4 regions of the Bradyrhizobium sp. B097 genome follow, and region 2 is predicted to be linked to each of the others. Evidence: predicted binding sites of a transcription regulator. Region 2 holds the regulator's gene; each other region holds the start of a gene.
The links. The regulator PhoB, encoded in region 2, activates phosphate uptake and scavenging genes when phosphate is short. The targets are predictions, from matches to a motif close to TGTCATNNANCTGTCAT.
Positions count from the first base shown of each region.

Region 1 (3,186 bases), 3.8 Mb from region 2:
ATCCACATGCCAATCACGATGATGGCCAGTGCGACGGCAATCACCAGCATGTCGGTCGTGAGCCAATCGGGCATTCCATTCGATGGCTGCTCGCTCATGTCCGCGACTCCTTCTGTTCGCGTCGAGCCCGTATGCTGAAGCGAAGCAGCGCGAACGAGGATGAACTGGATCACATAAGGGCGCGACAAGCGGTCGCTCCGGATTTCACGCATCCGCGCGCCCTCAAGTTGCAGCACGCGATTGATCTGCCGCGCAGGTTTCTGAACATGTTCGACAACGCCGGCGGCGACAGCAAGCACAATAGCACGTCTTAGCCGGACGTTGAGCCGCGCCTCGTCTTGCAGCGACGTGCACCGTCATTGCGAGCCAACGGGTCGCGCGAACGCGCGCCCGATGACAGGCTCCGCGAAGCAATCCATGGTGCTGCAAGGAGAGACATGGATTGCTTCGTCGCTTCGCTCCTCGCAATGACAAGGAGCGAGGTGCGTAGGGTGGGTTAGCTCAAGGCGTAACCCACCGTGTCGCGCGGCAAGATGGTGGGTCACGCTTCGCTAACCCACCCTACGCGTAGCGCTCTCCGTCACAGCACCTTGCGCTGCGCGAGGTTCTTCATCAGCGCGCCGACGCCGAAAGTCCAGGGCTCGCATTCGTCGCTGCCCCGCATGCGGTTGACGAGCTTGCCGAGTTGGGGCGCGTCGATGGTGACGATGTCGTCGCGCTTGTGGGTAAAACCCTCGCCCTTGGCGTCGCGATCCTTGACCGGTGCGAACATCGTGCCGAGGAACAGCGCAAAGCCGTCGGGATATTGATGCACGGGCCCGATGGTCTGGGCGACCAGATCGGTCGGATCGCGGCTGATCTTGGAGATCGAGGAATGGCCCTCGAGCACGAAGCCGTCCGCGCCCTTCACGGTCAGGCCGACATCCATCTTCCTGACGTCGTCGAGCGAGAAGGTCCCGTCGAACAGCCGCAGCAGCGGGCCGATCGCGCAGGAGGCGTTGTTGTCCTTGGCCTTCGACAGCAAGAGCGCCGAGCGACCCTCGAAATCGCGCAGGTTGACGTCGTTGCCGAGCGCGGCGCCGACGATCTTGCCGGCGCCGGAGACGACAAGCACGACCTCCGGCTCCGGATTGTTCCAGGTCGATTTCGGATGCAGCCCGGCATCCATCCCGGTACCGACCGAGGACAGCGTCGGCGCCTTGGTGAACACTTCAGCGTCGGGGCCGATGCCGACCTCCAGATACTGGCTCCAGGCATTCTGGTCGATCAGCACCTGCTTCAACCGCATCGCTGGCTCCGAGCCCGGCTTCAGCTTGGAGAGATCGTCGCCGACGAGGCGCACCACCTCCTTGCGGATTGCCTCCGCCGACGACGGATTGCCGCGCGCCCGCTCCTCGATCACGCGCTCCAGCATCGAGATCGCAAAAGTGACGCCGGCGGCTTTCAGCACCTGCAGGTCGACCGGCGCGAGCAGATGCGGTCTTGTCGCGTCGCGGCCATCGGGCGGCGTGTTGGCGAGGATCGCCTCGAAATCGCCGATCCGCTCGCCGCGCGTGGCACGCAACGCGGCCGCAGGATCGGCTTCCTCGCACAGCGCGCTCACGGTGGGGAAACGCGCGGTGACGTCGAACACGCCGTCACCCCGCACCGCGACCACGGCGGGTCCGCCCGCCTGCGGCAGCCAGACCCGTCCGACCAGCGTGCCGGCGGTGCCGTCCTCGGGCAGGACGTCTTTTGGCGTGAGCGAAATCATCGGCGTCTCCTTTTTGATCTTGTCATCGCTTGTTAGCACAGTCCCGCCGGCTGCGTGAAACAGCGGTCATGCCAATGTCATAGAGGGGTAACATCGCCCGTCAATGCTCCCGCCGATCGATCTAGCACACTGAAAGACGGACCTTCATGACCGCCTCCGACCTCACCGACGAAGCCGCCCGAGATGAAGCCTTGCGCGGCGAAGCCTCCCGCGACGAAGCCTTGCGCGCCCGCGTCCACCAGGAGATGGCCGACAGCCTCGACGAGGAACTCGAGCTCGAGCTCGACGACGTGAGGCTCGACGAGTTCGACCACGACGGGGCCGCCGGAAGCCCGTCGATCGATCGCAAGGTCTACTTCCGTGAATTGCTGCGGTTGCAGGGCGAGCTGGTCAAGTTGCAGGACTGGGTGCAGCACGAGAGGAAGAAGGTCGTCGTGCTGTTCGAGGGCCGAGATTCCGCCGGCAAGGGCGGCGTCATCAAGCGCATCACCCAGCGGCTCAACCCGCGCATCTGCCGTGTCGCGGCGCTGCCGGCGCCGAACGAGCGCGAACGCACGCAATGGTACTTCCAGCGCTATGTCTCGCATCTGCCGGCCGGCGGCGAGATCGTGCTGTTCGACCGCAGCTGGTACAACCGCGCCGGCGTCGAGAAGGTGATGGGGTTCTGCAACGACGAGCAGTATGAGGAGTTCTTCAGGTCGGTGCCGGAATTCGAGCGCATGCTGATCCGCTCCGGCATCATCCTGCTGAAATACTGGTTCTCGATCACCGACGAGGAACAGGCGTTCCGCTTCTCGATGCGGATCCACGATCCGCTGAAGCAGTGGAAGCTGAGCCCGATGGATGTCGAGGCGCGGACCCGCTGGGAGCTCTACACCAAGGCCAAGGAGACGATGCTTGAGCGCACGCACCTGCAGGACTCGCCGTGGTGGATCGTCGATGCCGTCGACAAGAAGCGCGCTCGGCTCAACTGCATCTCGCATCTGTTGACCCAGATCCCCTATCAGCAGGTCACGCACCAACCGGTGGTGCTGCCGCCGCGGGTGCGCAACCCCGACTATCACCGCGGCCCGATCCCGCCGGAAATGTACGTGCCGGGAACGTATTGATGCGGGTCGTTTCTCCTCTCCCCGTTCTTACTGGGAGAGGGGAAGGCGCGCCTGCACTATTTCTGAATAATAGAATAATGGCACTGATTTGCCCGACATGTCAAGTTGCCGTGTCGAATGCCGGTACGCCGCCGGCTACTTTGCATGGGGTTGTTTTCGATATTTTGGCAGTGCCCCCCTGCGCAGGCAGGCTATATGCGATCGGCCTGCCGCAAGCTGGGCGAGGTGAAGAGATAGGCATCTTCTCTTCGCCACGCCTACCAATGGTGCAGGCGCGCGCACTTGCTGGCACCGGATACCGACGCTAGGCTTCCCCGATCTGGT
Region 1 covers NZ_CP152412.1:6,337,940-6,341,125, forward strand. The annotation lists gene AAFG07_RS29500 (hypothetical protein) at 1-299, opposite strand, end outside; gene AAFG07_RS29505 (fumarylacetoacetate hydrolase family protein) at 581-1,753, opposite strand; gene ppk2 (polyphosphate kinase 2) at 1,900-2,862, shown strand.
Region 1: a site for PhoB is predicted at 1,829-1,845, ahead of ppk2 (polyphosphate kinase 2). Genes of this name have one in related genera too.

Region 2 (3,186 bases):
TCATGGCGTTCACTGCCGGTTTGAAGCCGTCAATTGCTGCGCGCCTTGACGCCAACGCAGCAACCGCCAGCTTCGGAAAACAAAACGGCCGCCTTTGCGGGCGGCACGTGCGGGTCATTCTATGCGGCGGCCGGTCAGTGTCAATCGCCAGGAGCCGGCCTTTGCCGGCCTTCCTGCAATGCGAAACCGGCGCAATCCGGAGCATTCCGGTGCGGTGGAAAAGCCTCATAGCAACGCTTAACTTTGTGGGAACATGTGGACGCACGGCCGCGGACTCTTGCGCCAGAGTCACGCCATATTGTAGCGTTTGGCCTGTCGGGTACGACATCTCGTGCGGCAGTACTGGACCCTCTAAGTAGCCTTCGTGTCTCGTGTAAACGTTCGGGCGCAACACCGTGCCCGGCGAGGGCTAAGGGATTCTGGCCGCAGGGATATTTGTCCAGATTGGCTCGCAGCGCCGCTCCGATGAGTGGCCGGCGCCATGCGAAAGGAAGAATGTGATGACTGTATTGACCTGGTCCGACGATCGCGTCGAGCAGCTGAAGAAGCTCTGGGAATCCGGCCTCTCGGCCAGCCAGATCGCGGCGGAACTTGGCAATGTGACGCGAAACGCCGTGATCGGCAAAGTACATCGGCTCGGCCTCTCCGGCCGCGCCAAGGCCCCCTCCACGGCTGCGCCGCGGCAGCGTAAGGCCCGCCCCGCCCAGCACATGATGCGGGTGGCGCGCCCGGTCTCGCGCGGCAACACCGCGCTCGCACATGCCTTCGAGGTCGAGATGGAGCCCGATCCGATCTCCTTCGACAACGTTGTGCCGATGAGCCAGCGGCTGTCGCTGCTCGAGCTCAACGAGGCCACCTGCCATTGGCCGGTCGGCGATCCCTCGAGCCCGGAATTCTTCTTCTGCGGCGGCAAGGCGCTCGCCGGCCTGCCCTATTGCGCGCATCACTCGCGCGTCGCCTATCAGCCCGCCGCCGATCGCCGCCGGCCGTCGGCGAAGCCACAGATCAAGTAGCACTCGGGAAACTGCCTGGACTGCAAAAACAAATCCCCGCGAAAGCGGGGATTTTTTTGTGGCCCGTAGCCCGGATGCAGCGAAGCGAAATCCGGGGCGGTGCTTGAAGCGGAGAATGAAGTCCCGGATTACGCTTCGCTCCATCCGGGCTACGCCTACATCACCGGCGTCGTCCCGGCGAAAGCCGGGACCCATAACCACGAATGGGTGTTGTTAGAAAGTCGTCTGGCCACTTGCCCATCGCGCCGGCCGCGGCGTATGGGTCCCGGCTCCCGTGCGCAATTGCGCACTAGGCCGGGACGACACGCTGTTGCGGCTCGTGAATGCCGCGACGTCGGCTACGGCTGCGGTTCGGCCTTTGCGAAGCGGTCGTCGAGCGCGTAGCCGGCGCCGCGCACGGTGCGGATCGGATCCTGCTCGCGGCCCGGATTGAGCAGCTTGCGCAGGCGGCCGATATGCACGTCGACGGTACGCTCATCGATATAGATATCGCGACCCCAGACGCTGTCGAGCAGCTGCTCGCGGCTGAACACGCGGCCGGGATGCTCGAGGAAGAATTCGAGCAGCCGATACTCGGTCGGACCGAGATCGATCGGACGTCCCGAGCGCGCCACGCGGCGCTTCTCGCGGTCGAGCTCGATGTCGCCATAGGTCAGCACGGTCGCCAGCCGCTCCGGACTCGCGCGGCGCAGCAGGCCCTTTACCCGTGCCAGCAGTTCCGGCACCGAGAACGGCTTGACGATGTAGTCGTCGGCGCCGGTGGCAAGCCCGCGCACGCGCTCGCTCTCCTCGCCGCGCGCGGTCAGCATGATGATCGGAAGCTGCTTGGTCTCGGGCCGCGCCCGCAGGCGACGGCACAGCTCGATGCCGGACAGGCCCGGCAGCATCCAGTCCAGTACCACGAGGTCGGGAACGCGCTCCTTCAGGCGGGTGTCGGCATCGTCGCCGCGCCCGACCGTTTCGACATCGTAGCCTTCCGCATCGAGGTTGTAGCGCAACAGTGTCGTCAGCGCTTCCTCGTCTTCGACTACCAGAATGCGTGCGCTCATCGGTTTAAGTTCTCTCTCTGTGGTGATCCGTTGCCCAGACGCAAACCGAAACGCTTACTTTCCTGAGCACAATCCCCGCGGAAACGACTTGTCGTGAAGACAATCCGGCTCCGCGCCTGCGGATCATGTCCTAGGTACCCGGCACCGTGGTGGCAAAGTTGGTCATGTCGCCCTTCGGACGCTTGTCGGTGATCTGCTGGCCCTCGATCATGTAGAACACGGTCTCGGCGATATTGGTGGCGTGATCGCCGATCCGCTCGATGTTCTTGGCGCAGAACATCAGATGGATGCAGAACGAGATGTTGCGCGGATCCTCCATCATGTAGGTCAGCAGCTCGCGGAACAGCGAGGTGCAGATCGCATCGACCTCCTCGTCGCCCTTCCAGACGTTCATCGCCGCCGGCAGGTCGTGCGCGGCATAGGCGTCGAGCACCGACTTGACCTGCGACAGCACGAGGTCGGTCATGTGCTCCAGACCGCGGATCAGCTTCAGCGGCTGGAAATCGCTTTCCAGCGCAGCGACGCGCTTGCCCATGTTCTTGGCGAGGTCGCCGATCCGCTCAAGGTCGGTGGCGACGCGCATCGCGCTGACGATTTCGCGCAGGTCGATTGCCATCGGCTGGCGGCGGGCGATCGTCAGCACCGCGCGCTCTTCGATGACGCGCTGCAGATTGTCGATTTCGATGTCGGCGGCGACCACGCGCTTGCCGAGCGCGACGTCGCGACGGATCAGCGCGTCGACCGACTCGGTGATCATCCGCTCGACGAGGCCGCCCATCTCGGCGACCAGGCGAGTCAACTCCTGCAGGTCGCTGTCGAATGCCTTGGCGGTATGTTCAGAAGCCATCGCTTGTCTCCCTCATGATCCCGGGGATCATGATTTGGTGTCCTCAGTTTCGCACGATCCGATCGAAAAACCGGTGCCCACTTTTGCGGACCATGCGCTAGCCGAACCGGCCGGTGATGTAGTCCTGGGTGCGTCGATCGCTCGGTGAGGTGAAGATCTTGTTGGTGTCGTCGAACTCGATCAGCTCGCCGAGATACATGAAGGCGGTCTTGTCGGAGACGCGCGCCGCCTGCTGCATATTGTGGGTGACGATCGCGATCGTGTAGTCCTCTGAGAG
Region 2 covers NZ_CP152412.1:876,973-880,158, reverse strand. The annotation lists gene AAFG07_RS04055 (aspartate aminotransferase family protein) at 1-4, opposite strand, end outside; gene AAFG07_RS04050 (GcrA family cell cycle regulator) at 501-1,013, shown strand; gene phoB (phosphate regulon transcriptional regulator PhoB) at 1,352-2,062, opposite strand; gene phoU (phosphate signaling complex protein PhoU) at 2,193-2,909, opposite strand; gene pstB (phosphate ABC transporter ATP-binding protein PstB) at 3,007-3,186, opposite strand, start outside.

Region 3 (3,186 bases), 1.9 Mb from region 2:
GATTGGCGCACGGCCGACACGGTCGGGCGCGCTTTGTGCTTTGAGCGTCCGATGCTCTGGGCCAAGGGGCAGCCGCGTGCGCCGCTGCGGCAGTCGTTCCTGACCGCGGCGCCGGCCAACGTGATCGTCGATACGATCAAACCCGTCGAGGACGGCGAAGGCTGGGTGGTGCGGCTCTACGAGAGTGCGGGCGTCCGTGCCGCCGCGACGCTCGATTTCGGCGTCGACATCTCGTCGGTGTGGATGAGCAACACGTTGGAAGATCGCATCGCGGCCATTCCGACCGAAGCGCGGAGCTGCCGTTTGTCACTGCGGCCGTTCCAGATCGTGACGCTGCGGGTTTTCCAAACGTGATGCAAGCGCGCTCGGTGATGCCGGGCGCGCCGTGCTGCGGCGTTACCAGCCCAGTTCACGCAGGTAAGCTGCACGGGCGGCAACGCCGGTGTGCGTGAAATCCGTGAAGACCCCATCCACGCCGAGACGGAAGAACTTCAGATATTCCAGGCCAGGATCGCCGTGATAGTCGGCGGCCAGATATTTCTTCTCGTTCCGGAACGTGAAGACGTGCACGAACAGGCCGAGCTTGTGCGCGTCGGCAATGACGCTGGTGGCCTCCTGCGTCGAGGCCTCCGCCGTCGATCCCTTGTAGGGCTTGCCGTCGGCGTTGCTGTCCTTCCATGGCGAGATCTTGTAGGGGACGATATAGGCCTTCCACGGACCGATGCCGTCGGCATAGGTCTTGATCTCGGCGAGGCCCTCGGGCGTCAGCATCGCATCGAAGGTGCGGCCGTCACCCGCGACCGTCCAGTCGTATGGACGGGAATTGGCGATGTTGTTGAGCAGCACCTTGCCGGTCTTGAAATCGACGCCGTTGCCGTCGATCAGCTGGACCTGCCGCGTTTCCAGTCCGTGGCTGCGCATATATTTCAGGCTGCCGGGCTCAAAGCTCTGAACGATGATCGGCGCGTCCTTCGTGTTGAGGCCGTTATCCCTGATGATCTTGATCAGGGCGTCCTCGAGCGGGTGGCTGCCGGGCGCGCCGCAGCCATTGGCGATCGCCTGGGCATTGTTCCAGGTCGGATTCTTGGTTTCCGGATAGACCGCGATCGACCGTCCCGTCGCCTTGCTCTTGGCTTTGGCGATGTCGATGATGTCCTGGAAGCTTATGATCGGAAACTTGCCGTTGAACAGTTTTGGCCGTTCGTTGGCCGCATCATAGGTGGTGCCGGCGATCCAGGTCTTTAGCTCGTCCATCGTGAAATCGGTGATCGACCAATCATTGGTGTGGTCGTCGCCGTCGACGATGAGCGCTTTCAGCACCGATTTGGGATCGGCCGGATCGATGAGGTCGGTGGGATATTCGGCCGGCCCGCTGGTCGGCGTTTGCGGCCATTTCACCTTGACGGGAACGCCCGGCGCCGTGCGCTTGCGTTTGGCGACTTCCGCATTGGTCTTCGCCACCTCGGCGACGTTGGTGTTGTCGCCGAGCCAAGGATTATGACGTGCCACCAGCACGCAATCCCTGGTCAAATGCAGGTCCTCTTCGAGCGCGTCGGTGCCGAGGTCGGCGGCCAGCTCATACGATGCCTCGGTCTCCTCGGGCACCAGGCCCGGCACGCCGCGATGCCCGATCACGAGCGGCAACTTGCCATCGACGGTCAGGAACGGGTTGGCGCCGGCCGGGGCCGGGCCGGTTTGCGCTGATGCCATCGACGGCAGCAGGACCGCCAAAGCCGCCGCACCGAGCAGCATCGCGCCAACATGCATCTTCCGTCGCGAACGAATCTGCCTCACGGCCAAATCTCCATCTTTTGCGTGGCATCGGGGCGATGCCATGAAGGCCGAGCCGAACAGGGCCGACGCCGTTGTCTTCTTGTCGCAATCTTCTGACAGTCCGATGACTATTCGGCGAGACGGGCCCATACAAGCTTCCGCGACGCGCCGGGGGGCGACAGCACGCACCTCACTGCGGCTCGCGGCCGGGCGCGGCGCGTTGTCAACGTCCGATCCGGACGCTCATGCCGGGTTCGAGGCCTTCTGCGGCGCCTGCGGGGTCGAGACGCAGGCGCAGCGTGTTGCGGTCGTGATCGCCGATCACGCGCTCGGCCTGCCAGGTGGCGAACACCCCGAGCGGCCGCAACTCGGTGATGGCAGCCTTGGTGGCGGCGCTGGAACCGTTCGGTATCACGCTCACGGTCTTGCCCATCGCAAGACCGTCGAGATGGTCCTCGCGCACGTTGAACGACAGCCATTGCTTGCCGGCCGCCGCGATCATCAGGATCGGCTGACCCGCGCGAACGTTCTCGCCCACTTCCGCGGCGATCACGCTGACCACGCCGTCGACCGGCGCGCGCAGCACCATCTTGTCGAGGCGGCGCTCGAGCACCGCAACGGCGGCCGCGGCCGCCTGCACCTGGGCGTCGGCGATGGCGCGCTCCTCCTTGGTCGGCCCCGCCATGGCGGCTTCGTAATTCGCCTGCGCCGCCGCCACGCCGGCGCGCGCCGCGGCAACGTCGTTCTCGGCCTGGTCGAGCGCCTGCTGGGTTTCAAAGCTCTGGCTCGCCAGCGTGGTGATCCGCTTCAGCTGGGTCTCCACATAGTCGAGCCGCGAATTGGCCTTCGAGATCGCAGCTTTCAGCGAGTCGATCTGCTCGCGGCGGACGCCGGCATAGACGTTGTTGCGGCTCGCCTCCGCGGCGGCATGCGCGGCCCGTGCCTGGTCCGCCTGTGCGCTCAACTCGACCGCGGAGAGCTTGGCGAGGACGTCGCCCGCGTGCACCTTGGCGCCTTTCTCGACCGCGATCGACACCAGCTGGCCGTTGACTTCCGGCTCTATCCTGACTTCGGTCGAGCGGACCACGCCGACGATTGCGGGCGCCGGCGTCGCGCGGCTCTCGGCGTAGATCAGCGCACCGGCGACGAGCACAAGCGGGATCGCGACAATGGCTGCGCGCCTAGCGTTGGGCATGTTGCTGTCCTCTCTTGAACACCAGCGCGGAGATCACGGCGAGCACGAAATAGCCCAGGGCCAGGCACCACAACCTGAGCCAGTCATGCGAGACCTCCCAGATGCTGGCGCCGAGCTGGTTGATACGCACGAGGCCGTCGATCGCCGAGTCGGCCGGAAACAGCCGGCCGAGCGCCGTGGCCGCTGGAGGGATGGCCTCGCGCGGCCATGCGAAGCCG
Region 3 covers NZ_CP152412.1:2,740,860-2,744,045, forward strand. The annotation lists gene AAFG07_RS12700 (glycoside hydrolase family 38 C-terminal domain-containing protein) at 1-354, shown strand, start outside; gene AAFG07_RS12705 (glycerophosphodiester phosphodiesterase family protein) at 397-1,794, opposite strand; gene AAFG07_RS12710 (efflux RND transporter periplasmic adaptor subunit) at 1,997-2,968, opposite strand; gene AAFG07_RS12715 (ABC transporter permease) at 2,955-3,186, opposite strand, start outside.
Region 3: a site for PhoB is predicted at 1,887-1,903, ahead of AAFG07_RS12705 (glycerophosphodiester phosphodiesterase family protein). Genes of this name have one in related genera too.

Region 4 (3,186 bases), 630 kb from region 2:
CTTGCGAGCCTTCTTGTTCGGATCGCGGGTCTTCATCAGGTCGATATAGGCGATCTTGCGCACCGGCTTGCCGACATTGGCGTCGGACAGCTCGATCTTGTAGACGCGCTTGAACTTGGCGAGGTCGGGGAAGCAGTTCTCGCCGCGCTGGCCTTGCGGGCAGGCCTTGTCGGCAGTGCCTTCGCCATTGTCGCGCTCGATCACGAGGCCCTGGGCCGGATCGATCATGTTGAAGTCGCCGATCGCATTGCCGTTCTGCTCGAACACATATTGCCAATAGCGACCGGTGAACTTCTCCGCCGCGACGTCGAATTCGAGGATGCGCGAGGCTTCCTTGCCGTCGACCTTCTCCCAATCCTTCTTGTCGGCATCCCACAACGGGCCTTCGAGCAGGCCGTAGAGGAACTTGCCGTCCTTGGAGGAGGCAAAGCCCTCATAGCCCTTGGAGCGGCGCAGATTGACGTTGGTGTAGGTGGCGCCGGGCGCGCCGGGCGACTGCACGGCCCAGTGATCCGGCGAGCGTACCGGCTTGCCGTCGGCGACCGTCTCGAACACGGCGAGGATCTTGCCGGTCTTGTCGGCCTTGAGGATGTAGGGCCCGAACTCGTCGCCGATCCAGAAGGTGTCGTTGATGATCTGGAAGCCTTCGGTGTCGAAGTCGGCACCGGTGAGGTAGCGCTTGGCGGTGTCCTCATGCACGATACGGAACGGCACCTTCTTGTCGGGATCGTGCAGGAACACGGTCTCCTGACGCTCGATCTTGCCGTTCGCCCAATCCATCTTGTAGCGGTTCAGGTACAGCATCGAGTCCGCCGAGTTGTAGCGCGAGCCCATGCCGTTGTCGGTGATCACCCAGAACGAGCCGTCGGGCATCGCCTTGATGCCGGAATGTCCCTGCAGCGGCTGGCCCTTGAACGGCAGCGACACGCCGGTCGGCCGCTCGTAGGACTTGCCCATCACGGTGCCGATGGCGTCGACGCGCTTGCCGGTGGTGTACTTGCCCGATGTCTTCAAATCCGCCGGGGCATCGGCGGGGGCGTCGATGAAGCTCTCTGCCGGCATCACGGCATGTCCTGCCAGCGTCGCCGGGAATTCGCCCTCGCTTTGCGCGAACGCCGGTGTGGCGAGCAGGATCGAGGCGACGGAACAGAGCAGTGACAGGCGCATGGTTGATCTCCCAAAGGATAAACGATGCGGTGTTCTCGGAGCCGCCTGTTACAGCCGGCTGACAGTTTTGTGAACCGCGGATGTTGCGATGGGATAAGCCTTGCGGCGTTACGTCGCCGTGCCCGCCGGCCGCATCGTCTGCGGCAGCAGGAAGGGCACGCCGCTCGCGGTGTAGTCGATCGTGGCGTCGATCTCGAAGATCTGCCTCAGCGTGTCGGCCTGCATCGCGGCGGCACGGTCGCCGTCGACGGCAAGCCGCCCGCGATGCAGCAGCAGGATGCGATCCGCGAACCGCATCGCGAGGTTGAGATCGTGCAGGATTGCGATCACGGCGGTGCCGCGCGCGGCGCGCCGCCGGGCGGTCTCGACCAGGTCGATCTGATGCCGCAAATCGAGGCTCGAGGTCGGCTCGTCCAGCAGCAACAGCCCCGGCCCATGCAGCGCCTCACCGCAGGCGAGCTGCACCAGCACGCGGGCGAAATGTGCGCGCTGCTGCTCGCCGCCGGACAGCGTCGGCAATTGCCTGAACCGGAAATGCGAAAGCCCAACCTCGTCCAGCGTGGCAGTGACCAGCGCCCGCGTCACCGCGCGCGGGCTCTCGCCGCCACCCATGCTGACGATTTCCTCGACCGTGAACGGGAAGGTGACGTTGACGTGCTGCGACAGCATCGCACGGTGCTGCGCCAGCGCGCGCGGACCATAGGCGTCGAGGTCGCGCTGCCTGAGCCGGATCGTTCCGCGCGACGGACGGAGATCGCCCGACAGCATCCGCAGCAGGGTCGATTTGCCGGCGCCGTTGGGACCCACGATCGCGACCATCTCGCCGGCGCCGATCTGCAGCGAGGCCGTATCGACCAGCGTGGCGCCGCCGATTGTCATCGATACCGACTGCGCTTCCAGCAGCGCGCTCACAGCGACACCAGGGAGCGCCGGCGCAGCAGCATGGCGAGGAAGAACGGCGCGCCGATCGCCGCGGTCAGGATGCCGATCGGCATTTCCGCGGGGGCGACGATGGTGCGCGCCACCGTGTCGGCCCCGACCAACAGGATGGCGCCGAGCAATGCGGAGGCCGGCAGCAGCAGGCGATGCCCGGGTCCGATCACCAGCCGCAGCAGATGCGGCACCACGATGCCGACGAAGCCGACAACACCGCAGACCGAAACCGCGACCCCGGTCATTGCCGATACCAGCACGATCGAAATCCGCTTCAGCCGTTCGACATCGACGCCGCTGTGGAATGCCTCGGCCTCGCCGAGCACCAGCACGTCGAGCCCGCGCGCGATCCAGAGGCAGGCGATCAGGGCAATGGCCAGCACCGGCGCCAGCGCTGTGAGCTTGGTCCAGGTCGCGCCGCTCAGCGAGCCCAGCATCCAGAAGGTGATGTCGCGCAGCTGGCGGTCGTCTGCGACGAAGACTAGGAGCCCGATGCCGGCATTGGCGATCGCGGCAATCGCAAGTCCGGCGAGCAGGAAGATCGCAATCGAGGTCCGGCCGCCGCGGCTCGCTATGCCATAGAGCAGGATGGTCGTGATCAGCGAACCGGCGAAGGCCGCGAGCGGCAGCAATTGATGTTGCAGGAAGCGCAGGCTCTCGCCGAGCTGGCTGTCGGTGAACACGATCGCCGCTGCGGCAGCAAGCGCGCCGCCGGACGAGACGCCGACCAGCGCGGGATCGGCGAGGGGGTTGCGGAACAGGCCCTGCATGATCGTGCCTGATACGGCAAGGAGTCCGCCGACCATCGCAGCCGCCGCGATCCGCGGGATGCGGATCGACCACACCACGAGCTGGTCGCGCGCGAGCAGCGGGTTGGCCACGCCGTCGGCCCATAGGCCGAGCGCGGCGGGAAGCCGTGCCACTGGGATACCCGCAGCCCCGACCGTCAGGGCGACCAGGGCGGTCCCCGCGAGCGCCGCAAGCAGGCAGAGCAGGGTGAGTGGCGCCGCCGGCCGCAGCGACATGCCGGCGCGCCGTTGCTTCGCACGCGCGCGGCGTTCGGCCAGCACGCTCATTGCCGGCAGT
Region 4 covers NZ_CP152412.1:1,511,518-1,514,703, forward strand. The annotation lists gene AAFG07_RS06880 (esterase-like activity of phytase family protein) at 1-1,167, opposite strand, end outside; gene AAFG07_RS06885 (heme ABC transporter ATP-binding protein) at 1,276-2,079, opposite strand; gene AAFG07_RS06890 (iron chelate uptake ABC transporter family permease subunit) at 2,076-3,176, opposite strand; gene AAFG07_RS06895 (hemin ABC transporter substrate-binding protein) at 3,173-3,186, opposite strand, start outside.
Region 4: a site for PhoB is predicted at 1,215-1,231, ahead of AAFG07_RS06880 (esterase-like activity of phytase family protein). Genes of this name have one in related genera too.